DNA from 3 places in the Clostridium sp. 10cd* genome. Region 3 is predicted to be linked to each of the others. Evidence: predicted binding sites of a transcription regulator. Region 3 holds the regulator's gene; each other region holds the start of a gene.

Region 1 (3,286 bases), 1.6 Mb from region 3:
TGAATGCATCTGTCGGATTTCTCTTTTTACGATTTTGAAACACAAAAGCAGGAAAAACAAGCCCTTGTGAGCTTGTTCTTTTGTTTATACGCGTTTGATGATGACTGCAGCACCCTGTCCGCCGCCGATGCACAGGGAAGCCAGTCCGATTTTCAAATCGCGCTTCTGCATTTCGTGAAGCAGACTCACCAGAATTCGGTTTCCGGATGCACCGACCGGATGTCCCAGTGCGATTGCTCCGCCATTGACGTTGGTTTTTTCCATAAAGGCGTTACGATCCATGCCGGTTGCTTCCTCCAGTTCATGAATGACACCCAGAGACTGTGCAGCAAACGCTTCATTCAGCTCTACGAGCTCCATGTCCTCGATGCACAGGTCAGCATACTTCAGCGCATGCAGAATCGCAGGCGTAGGACCAAGACCCATGACGCGTGGATCTACACCGCCCTGACCGATGCCGATGACTTCCGCAAGCGGTGTCAGATTATATTTCTTAACGGCATCCTCACTGGCGATGATTGTAAAGCTGGCACCGTCATTGATACCGGAAGCATTTCCGGCAGTAACGGTACCGTCCTTTGTGAAAGCGGGACGCAGCTTTGCCAGCTTTTCCGGCGTGGAGGCACGGTTCGGGTGCTCATCGGTGTCAAATACCGTCACACTGCCCTTACGGCCGGGTACTTCTACCGGCACGATTTCATCCTGAAAGCGCCCGGAATCGATGGCAGCGATTGCCTTCTGCTGGGATGCATAGGCAAAGGCGTCCTGATCCTCACGGGAAATGGAATACTTTTTCGCTATATTATCTGCGGTAACACCCATGTGTATCCCATACATACCATCTGTTAATCCATCATGCAGCATGGAATCCACCATCTTCATGTCACCCATCTTCACACCGTTTCGCACCTTACTAGGCACCAGATACGGTGCATTGGTCATAGATTCCACACCACCGGCTACAAAGATATCGCCGAATCCGCACTGGATGCGCATGGTGGCTTCCATAACCGCCTTTAATCCGGAACCGCACAGCATATTCAGGGACTGTGCACATACCTCAACAGGGACACCGGCCTTGATGCTGACCTGACGTCCGATGTTTTGACCAAGACCTGCCGCAATCACGTTTCCGACAATCACCTCGTCGATATTGGCAGGATCAATGCCTGCCTCCTCGATGGTTCTGCTTAAAACAGCAGCTCCCAGATCTACCAGGGGCATGTTGGTAAGCCCGCCCATGAAGCTTCCGATAGCGCTTCGCTTTGCTGCTACGACATATGCTTTTCTCATGTAATAACCTCCGCTTTCTATATTGGTCTTCCTTGGGGAAGGGGAAGAGGACCCTTTGTCAAGGCTATGGTAACGGAAGAAAAAACGTTTGTCAAGAAACTTGTTAATAAATTAACAAATGAGAATGTAGGAATATATTCTGAACAAATGTCAACTTGTTAATTTTGTAACAAAAACTTGTTAAAACTTTAACAAACATATTGACGTGAACAAAAAAGAGGTCTAAAATGTAGATGGATTATGTATTCTCGACAACGCGATGAATACGCTGCTTATACTATATTTATATAGGCGCATGCAAGCAATCCTAAGTTCAAGTAAATCAAGGAGAGGAGAACACTTATGGACTTCATGTTAACAGAACAACAACAGATGATGAAGAAACTTTTCGCTGAGTTTGCTGAAAAAGAAGTAAAACCTCTTGCAGCAGAAGTAGACGAAGATGAACGTTTCCCTAGAGAAAACGTCGAAAAAATGAAAGCCTGCAAAATGATGGGGATTCCGTTCAGCAGAGAATACGGCGGAGCAGGTGCTGACTACCTGAGCTATATTCTGGCAGTCGAGGAGCTGAGCAAGAAATGCGGTACAACAGGTGTTGTATTGTCTGCTCACACATCTCTTGGAACATGGCCAATCGAACACTTCGGAACAGAAGAACAGAAAAACAAATATCTGCCTGACTTATGTACAGGCAAGAAGCTGGCTGCATTCGGCTTAACAGAGCCAAATGCCGGTACAGATGCTGCCGGACAGCAGACAACGGCTGTAAAAGACGGTGACGATTACATCCTGAACGGTACAAAAATCTTCATTACCAACGCTGGGGAAGCAGATGTTTATGTAATCTTTGCAATGACTGACAAGACAAAGGGAACTCATGGTATCTCTGCATTTATCGTAGAGAAGGGAATGCCTGGATTCACTGTTGGTCAGCATGAAAAGAAGCTGGGTATCCGCGGTAGTGCAACCAGTGAGCTGATCTTCAACAACGTGCGTTTAAGCAAGGACCACCTGCTCGGACAGGAAGGCAAAGGCTTCAAGATTGCCATGATGACACTGGATGGCGGACGTATCGGTATCGCTGCGCAGGCACTTGGTATTGCACAGGGTGCAATTGATGAAACCGTTCCTTATGTAAAAGCTCGTAAGCAGTTCGGACGTTCCATTGCAAAATTCCAGAACACACAGTTCCAGCTGGCTGATATGCAGGTGAAAACAGATGCAGCCAGATGGCTGGTATACGATGCAGCAATGAAGAAAGAAAAAGGTCTTCCTTACTCTGTCGAAGCTGCTAAGGCGAAACTGTTCGCAGCAGAGGTTGCAATGGAAGTTACAACCAAGGCAATTCAGCTGATGGGTGGATACGGTTATACTCGTGACTATCCGGTTGAAAGAATGTTCCGTGATGCGAAGATCACTGAAATCTATGAGGGTACTTCTGAAGTACAGCGCATGGTTATCAGTGGCGCAATGCTGAAGTAATACAGAGAGAAAAGAAAGGATACGAAGATTATGAAAATTATCGTTCTTGTAAAACAGGTACCGGATTCTACTGAAATCCGTGTTGACAAAGTTACTGGTACATTGATTCGTGCCGGAGTTCCTAGTATCATCAATCCAGATGATCTGGCTGGTGTGGAAGCTGCACTGCAGCTGAAAGAAAAATACGGGGCAACTGTTACTATCATTTCCATGGGACCTCCTCAGGCTACGGGAATGCTGAAAGAATTATACGCTCGTGGAGTTGACGAATGTATCCTGATCACAGACCGCAAATTTGCTGGTGCTGATACATGTGCAACTTCCAGCACACTGGCTGCTGCATTGAACAAAACAGGCTACGACCTGATCATTGCAGGACGTCAGGCTATCGATGGGGATACTGCACAGGTTGGTCCGCAGACTGCTGAACGTCTGGGAATCCCTCAGGTTACCTACGTAGACGACATTATTGAACTTAGCGATACTGCTGTTACTGTTAGAAAATCACTGG
Region 2 (3,286 bases), 460 kb from region 3:
TTTCTTACATAGTCTATAAGCAGCAGCTGTGTCGGTTTCTTCCGCTGTTTTTTGCCTGATAAAGTGCCGTATCCGCCATCGTGATGGCAGTTTCCAAATCAAAGCCTTCATCATTATCAAACAGGGAATATCCGATAGATACGGTGGCAAGAGAAGCTGCAGGGGATGTGGCATGCTCGATATGAGCCAGCCTTAAATCCTCATAGACCCTTTTCAGGTAGCTTTCAATTTCTTCTTTTTCTGTATTGACGCACAGACAGATGAATTCATCGCCGCCGTAGCGTGCCGCAAAGAAACGGGAGTCACCGTTTTCATCCAGACACAAGGCAACCCTGCGCAACAGCTCGTCCCCCTTGTAATGTCCATACAGATCATTGTACTCCTTGAAATAGTCAACATCAACCAGGATGATACCGATGGCTTTAACATCCGGATTGTTCTGCATGACATCGCACAGGGTATTGAAATAGCTGCGATTGAACAGGCCGGTAAGTCCATCGATTTTCACGCGCGCCTCCAGCACATTTTTCTCACGGACTATGCGCTCCTGTTCCTCCAGCATATGCTCCATCAAAATCTTTTCCTTCATACTTTCCGCCTTGGTCTTGTTGGTGACATTCACCACCATTTTCTGCAGCAGATAATACTGCTTATAGGAATTGATGAGCGTATCCTCCATATGAAACACCTCTGCGAAGTTGATCCAGCTCAGTTGCAGCTGCAGCTGCTGTTCGATGTCATCCTCCAAACAAATTTCCCCCATATACTGCAGGAACTGTTCACAGCGCTTTTTATCCTTTATGTTCAGCAGAATGTCAAAGATATCATTATAGAAAGCAAAATACATACTGCGGTTGAGATGATGATGCAGCTTGGCGGAAGCAAAGTAATCCGCAATTTTCTGTATCTCATCGCTTCGGTGAAAGGCGTCCGCCAGAAACAGCTCACACAGCAGAGCCACATGCAGACGAAGACCCTTTGCCTGCCCCTCATGCAGCAGCGGTCCATAGGCAGCATATATATTCACGGCCTCATTCAGCTGGCCGTTGCGGATATACAGCTCCACAAGGTTGAGAATAACAATCAGCTGTGCATGATCTTCGGGCGGTGTCTGCTGCTTTAGAAACACCTCATAGGCATTGCGGATATAGCGCAGGGCTTCAACCGTATCGTTCTTCTGCATAAACAGAACACAGAGATTGTTGAGAATCACCATCTGTTCATGCAGATTATTCTGTTCCAGAGCAATATGATAGGCTTTCATATAATACTGAACGGCGCTGATTTCATCAAAATGCGAGTTGTAATACAATCCGGCAATCGTGTAGCACATAAGCAGCAGATCGTCATAATGGTTTTCTTCCGAACAGGAAATCGCCTCGTGCAGATGCTGAAGACAAATGTCCTGCTGTCTGGTCAGAATGTAATAATCCGCAAGATAGGCGTGGGCAAATGCAAGGGCATAGCTGTCCTGCTGCTGGTTACCCAGATTCAAAAGCATTACGGAACAGCGGTACTCCTCTTCCATATCGCTGTTTTTGGATCTTTTTATGATATCCATGAGATCCTGCATGGTTTCCTTTATCGTATCCATAAAATGCTCCTTACTGTATGGTAGCTCGTATTCACATTATACTATAAATGTTGTCCTAAAAACACAGAAAACCGCAGCTTCCATATGATTTTCTTGAAAATATCCAGAATTGTGATTTTTTTCGCAAAAAGTGAAATTTCGTTTACGAAAAAGGCTCTTGGTGGTATAATAAAGCCGATACATAAGGAGGAATTTTACTATGGCCAAAAGAACTGTAAAAGATTTAGATGTTGCTGGAAAACGTGTCATCGTACGCTGCGATTTCAACGTTCCTAGAAAAGATGGCAAGATTACAAACGACAACCGTATTATTCAGGCTCTGCCAACCATCAAATATTTAGTGGAAAACAACGCAAAGATTATTTTGATGTCCCACCTTGGAAAGGTGAAGACAGAAGAGGATAAAGCAAAGAACGATCTGCGCTGTGTAGCTGAGCGTTTAAATGAACTGGTTGATACGAAGGTGACTTTCGTTCCGGTTACACGTGGTGAAGAACTGGAAAATGCAGTCGCTGCACTGAATGACGGTGAAATCGTCGTTATGCAGAATACTCGTTATGAAAAAGGCGAAAGCAAAAATGATCCGGAGCTGGCTGCTTACTGGGCAAAGCTGGGTGACCTGTTTGTTGAGGATGCATTCGGTAGTGTTCACCGTGCACATGCTTCCACTGCAGGTATCGCATCCATTCTGCCGAATGCGCTGGGCTTCCTGGTAGAAAAAGAAGTGAAGATGCTGGGAGCTGCTGTGGATACTCCTGAACGTCCGTTTGTCGCAATCATCGGTGGAGCTAAGGTTTCCGATAAGATTGCTGTTGTGGACAACCTGCTGAAAAAGGCTGACAAGGTCCTGATCGGTGGCGGTATGGCTTATACCTTCCTGAAGGCTATGGGCTGCAATGTTGGTAAGTCTCTTGTTGAAGAAGACAAGGTGGAACTTGCAAAGGAATACATCGAAAAAGCAGAGGGCAAGCTGATCCTGCCTGTTGACCACGTATGTGCTGACAAATTTGCAGAGGATGCAAACACGGTGATTGCTGACAATGACAGCATTCCTGCAGACTACATGGGTCTGGATATCGGTCCGAAATCTATCGAACTGTACAAGGAAGCACTTGCCGGTGCAAAAACCGTTGTATGGAACGGGCCTATGGGTGTATTTGAAATGGCACCGTTTGCGAAGGGTACACTGGAAGTATGTACTGCTATTTCCGAGCTGCCAGGAGCTACGACTGTAATCGGTGGCGGAGATAGTGCTGCTGCTGCAATTCAGCTGGGATTCGCAGAAAAATTCTCTCACATTTCCACAGGTGGCGGAGCTTCTCTGGAATATATGGAAGGGAAAGTCCTGCCTGGAATCGCTGTAATTGCAGATAAATAAGAAAAAAACGAAAATAGGAGAACGAGACATGAGAAAACCAATTATTGTTGGAAACTGGAAAATGAACAAAACCATGAAGGAAACAAAGGAATTCATGGAAGCTGTAGATGCTGCTGCCGCAAGTGAAAATGCCGTATTCGGTATTGGTGCTCCTTACACGGCACTGTCTGCTGCTGTTGCCGGTGCGAAAAACCTGGTAATCGCTGCAGAAAACTGCCACTGGGAGGACAGTGGAGCCTTCACTGGTGAAATTTCTGTACCTATGCTGCAGGAGGTTGGTGTTACACACTGTATCATCGGACATTCTGAGCGTC
Region 3 (3,286 bases):
AGGTGATCCGCTTGAAGAACATTATTTTGGTAAAGTATCTGGATGATGATACTAAGGCGAGAAGAATAGAGACGGCACTGGCTGAAACCAGAGTGGATTTTCAGGTAAATCTGGAAAAGCAATGCGTCATTGTGGAGGGAAACTCCGATATGGTGGCCGTTGCCAGAAAGGTTATCAATGATCTCGGCTTTATGATTATATAAGAGAGGGCAGCTATGTCGAGCTTGCCTTTTTTCTTGGATGGGAGCAAATATGATAGAAATTAAAACAAAGGATAACGAGCAGGACTATAGGTATGTTCGTATTGAGGTGTTCATGAAGGAACAGGGATTTCAGAATGAATTTGACGAAATTGATGCGACTGCCGTACATATTACTGTTTATGTGGATGGCACACTTGCAGGCTGTGCACGCTGTTTTCCAAAGGAAGAGGAGGCGGCATGGGTCTTCGGACGTATTGCGGTACTTCCCCAGTTTCGCCATCAGGGACTGGGCGGTGTCCTGCTATCCGAGATGGAGAGCATCGTTCACAGCAAAAAGGGAAGGCGCTGTATTCTGGATGCACAATGCCGTGCCTGTGCGTTTTATGAAAGCTATGGCTATACCATATGCGGGGAGGAGCATATGGATGAGCATGTTCCTCATGTACAGATGGAGAAGCTGCTGTGAGTAGGAATGTGCTTTACAGGATGTGATGGAAACAACGTACTGGATTTATCGGATATAAGAGGTGAGCGTCAAGGAAAAGGTGCTTTGATAAAGGATATGCAGGAAGTCATTGATGAGCAGCCGGATGTGAAATGCACAGACCATGCATGTACCTTAAGGGGATGCTCTACAGTATCGGCGTAAGAAACGAAAACAGACCTGTACCTTTCCTGTAAAGGAAGCTGTCCGTTCCTTGCTATGCAGTCTATACTGCCGTATGCAGGAACCCATGCAGCATCACGTACAATATTGCATACGGATACAGATAAAATAACTGGTGATGGGATGGAAACGTATTGCAATCATTTCCGCATTCATTCTCCCCGTATGCTGAACATCTAAAGCACTCCGTGTTTTGCTTTCTACTTCTGTGTCCGGCAGGAAATTTCCCTTTTCAAAAAAGTTAAATATGATAGTTTATTCACAAAGTTAAAAAAGTGTGCTATACTATGCAATAGGTGATAAACATGACAGAGAAAAATGTGCCAAAGGCAACGCTGCAGCGATATCCTGTCTATCTGAAGGCATTGCGCAAGCTGAAAAGTTCAGGTGTAGAAAGAATCATGTCCAAGGAACTGGCCAGTGTCGTCAATATTGAACCGACGACGATTCGCCGTGATTTTTCTTTTCTGGGAAATCTGGGAAAGCAGGGATATGGTTATGATGTCAATCGGCTGATTGAAATTTTTAATCAGCAGCTCGGTATGGATTTTGATGAAAAAATCATTCTGGTCGGAGCCGGTAATATGGGCCGGGCACTGATGAAGTATAATAAATGGGATTATGTGGTTGGTGAGATTGCCTGTGCATTTGATGTCAATCCAGACCGTCAGGGTGTACGCTTCGGTATACCGGTATATGATATTGCGGATTTGGAGAAGAAGGTGCCGGATGGCTGCCGTATCGCAATTCTGGCGATTTCTGAAAATATCCAGCAAACGGTCGATCGCTTGATTGCCTGTGGTATCACAGGACTTGTGGATTTTACGCATGAACATATACAAATTCCAAAAGGGGTTGTATTAAAGAGCGTGGATGTGGTATCATCTATACAGGAGCTGGTCTTTGAGACCAACAATCTGAATGTAGAGCGTTGAAGCAGAACAGAATAAATTACGCGCAACTAGCGAATGCAGGAAGGTGGAAGCTGCATGCATACGGATTTATATCTGAACGGCTGTGGAGCTGAACCGGAGAACAACAGTAGACGGTTTCGTGTGGGAACGATATATCCCGAAGAAGATGCTCATGCGGCAAACGCATGGGAATCAGGATGGCACCGCGTACAATACGTTCCTGAAAGGGAACGTTTTTTTGTACCGTAAACAGGAGGAAATGAATATGTTTGAATTTATGACAATACGCGAGCTGTATGAGATCGTTATGAGTGGATCTCATGTGGAACAGGACAGCATGGAATATGTGCAGCTGCAGGGCTGGGTTCGGACAAACCGCTGCAGTGGCAAGCTTGGCTTCATCGAGCTGAATGACGGAACATATTTCCGAAATGCGCAGCTGGTGTATTTACAGGAGCTGAAAAACTTTGCGGAGGTTGAGAAATATCCGACAGGTGCGGCGATCACTGTAACCGGAAAATTCGTGCTGACACCACAGGGAAAGCAGCCGTTTGAAATTCAGGTTACCGAAGCATCGCTGGAAGGGGATTGCGACCGTGATTATCCATTGCAGAAAAAGCGTCACAGCTTTGAATATCTGCGTGAAATTGCACATCTGCGTCCGCGTGCCAACTCCTTTTATGCAATCTTCCGTCTGCGCTCGGTATTATCCATGGCGATTCATGAATTTTTCCAGGATCAGGGCTTTGTATACGTACATACACCGATCATTACGGGAAATGATGGTGAGGGTGCCGGTGAAATGTTTAAGGCGACAACCAGAGATGATGCCGATTATGAGCAGGATTTCTTTGGGAAGGAAGCATTTTTGACGGTTACCGGACAGCTGCATGTCGAAGCGTTTGCCATGGCGTTCCGTGATGTGTATACTTTTGGTCCGGCCTTCCGTGCGGAGAATTCCAACACGAGCCGTCATGCCAGTGAGTTCTGGATGATTGAGCCGGAAATTGCCTTTGCGGATCTGGAGGATGATATGAACCTGATCGAGGATATGGTGAAATACTGCATCGATTATATTCTTGAAAATGCGCCTGAGGAAATGAAATTTTTCAATACGATGATTGATAAGAGCTGTATTGAACGTATCACGAAGGTGCGCAATTCGGATTTCAAGCGGATGACATATACGGAAGCAATCGATCTGCTGTTACAGGCGGATGTGAAGTTTGATAACAAGGTGGAATGGGGTATGGATCTCAATTCCGAGCATGAGCGTTATATCTGTGAGAAAATCGTGGATGGACCGGTTTTCCTGACGGATTATCCAAAGGAAATCAAGGCTTTCTACATGCGTGTCAATGATGATGGAAAAACCGTGGCAGCCTGTGATCTGCTTGTCCCGGGAGTCGGTGAGCTGGTCGGCGGCAGTCAGCGTGAAGAACGCTATGATGTTTTGGAAGCGCGCATGAAGGATATGGGCATGACGACAGACAGTCTGCAGT

What was found. Region 3 encodes Rex, which represses fermentation and respiration genes when NADH is low (regulators of the CRP and FNR family bind a similar motif). Its sites were predicted from a motif close to ATTGTTAANNNNTTAACAAT; they were not measured.
Region 1: ACG3M1_RS13675 (acetyl-CoA C-acetyltransferase) is a predicted target of Rex. The motif match lies at 1,393-1,412, and genes of this name have one in related genera.
Region 2: ACG3M1_RS03545 (phosphoglycerate kinase) is a predicted target of Rex. The motif match lies at 1,703-1,722, and genes of this name have one in related genera.

What each region holds. Positions count from the first base shown of each region.
Region 1 is NZ_CP172347.1:2,754,214-2,757,499, reverse strand. Features, by position in the region: gene ACG3M1_RS13675 (acetyl-CoA C-acetyltransferase) at 85-1,293, opposite strand; gene ACG3M1_RS13670 (acyl-CoA dehydrogenase) at 1,636-2,775, shown strand; gene ACG3M1_RS13665 (electron transfer flavoprotein subunit beta/FixA family protein) at 2,806-3,286, shown strand, end outside.
Region 2 is NZ_CP172347.1:689,359-692,644, forward strand. Features, by position in the region: gene ACG3M1_RS03540 (GGDEF domain-containing protein) at 14-1,594, opposite strand; gene ACG3M1_RS03545 (phosphoglycerate kinase) at 1,794-2,972, shown strand; gene tpiA (triose-phosphate isomerase) at 3,001-3,286, shown strand, end outside.
Region 3 is NZ_CP172347.1:1,153,573-1,156,858, forward strand. Features, by position in the region: gene ACG3M1_RS05725 (hypothetical protein) at 3-203, shown strand; gene ACG3M1_RS05730 (GNAT family N-acetyltransferase) at 253-669, shown strand; gene ACG3M1_RS05735 (redox-sensing transcriptional repressor Rex) at 1,176-1,805, shown strand; gene ACG3M1_RS05740 (hypothetical protein) at 1,860-2,033, shown strand; gene asnS (asparagine--tRNA ligase) at 2,050-3,286, shown strand, end outside.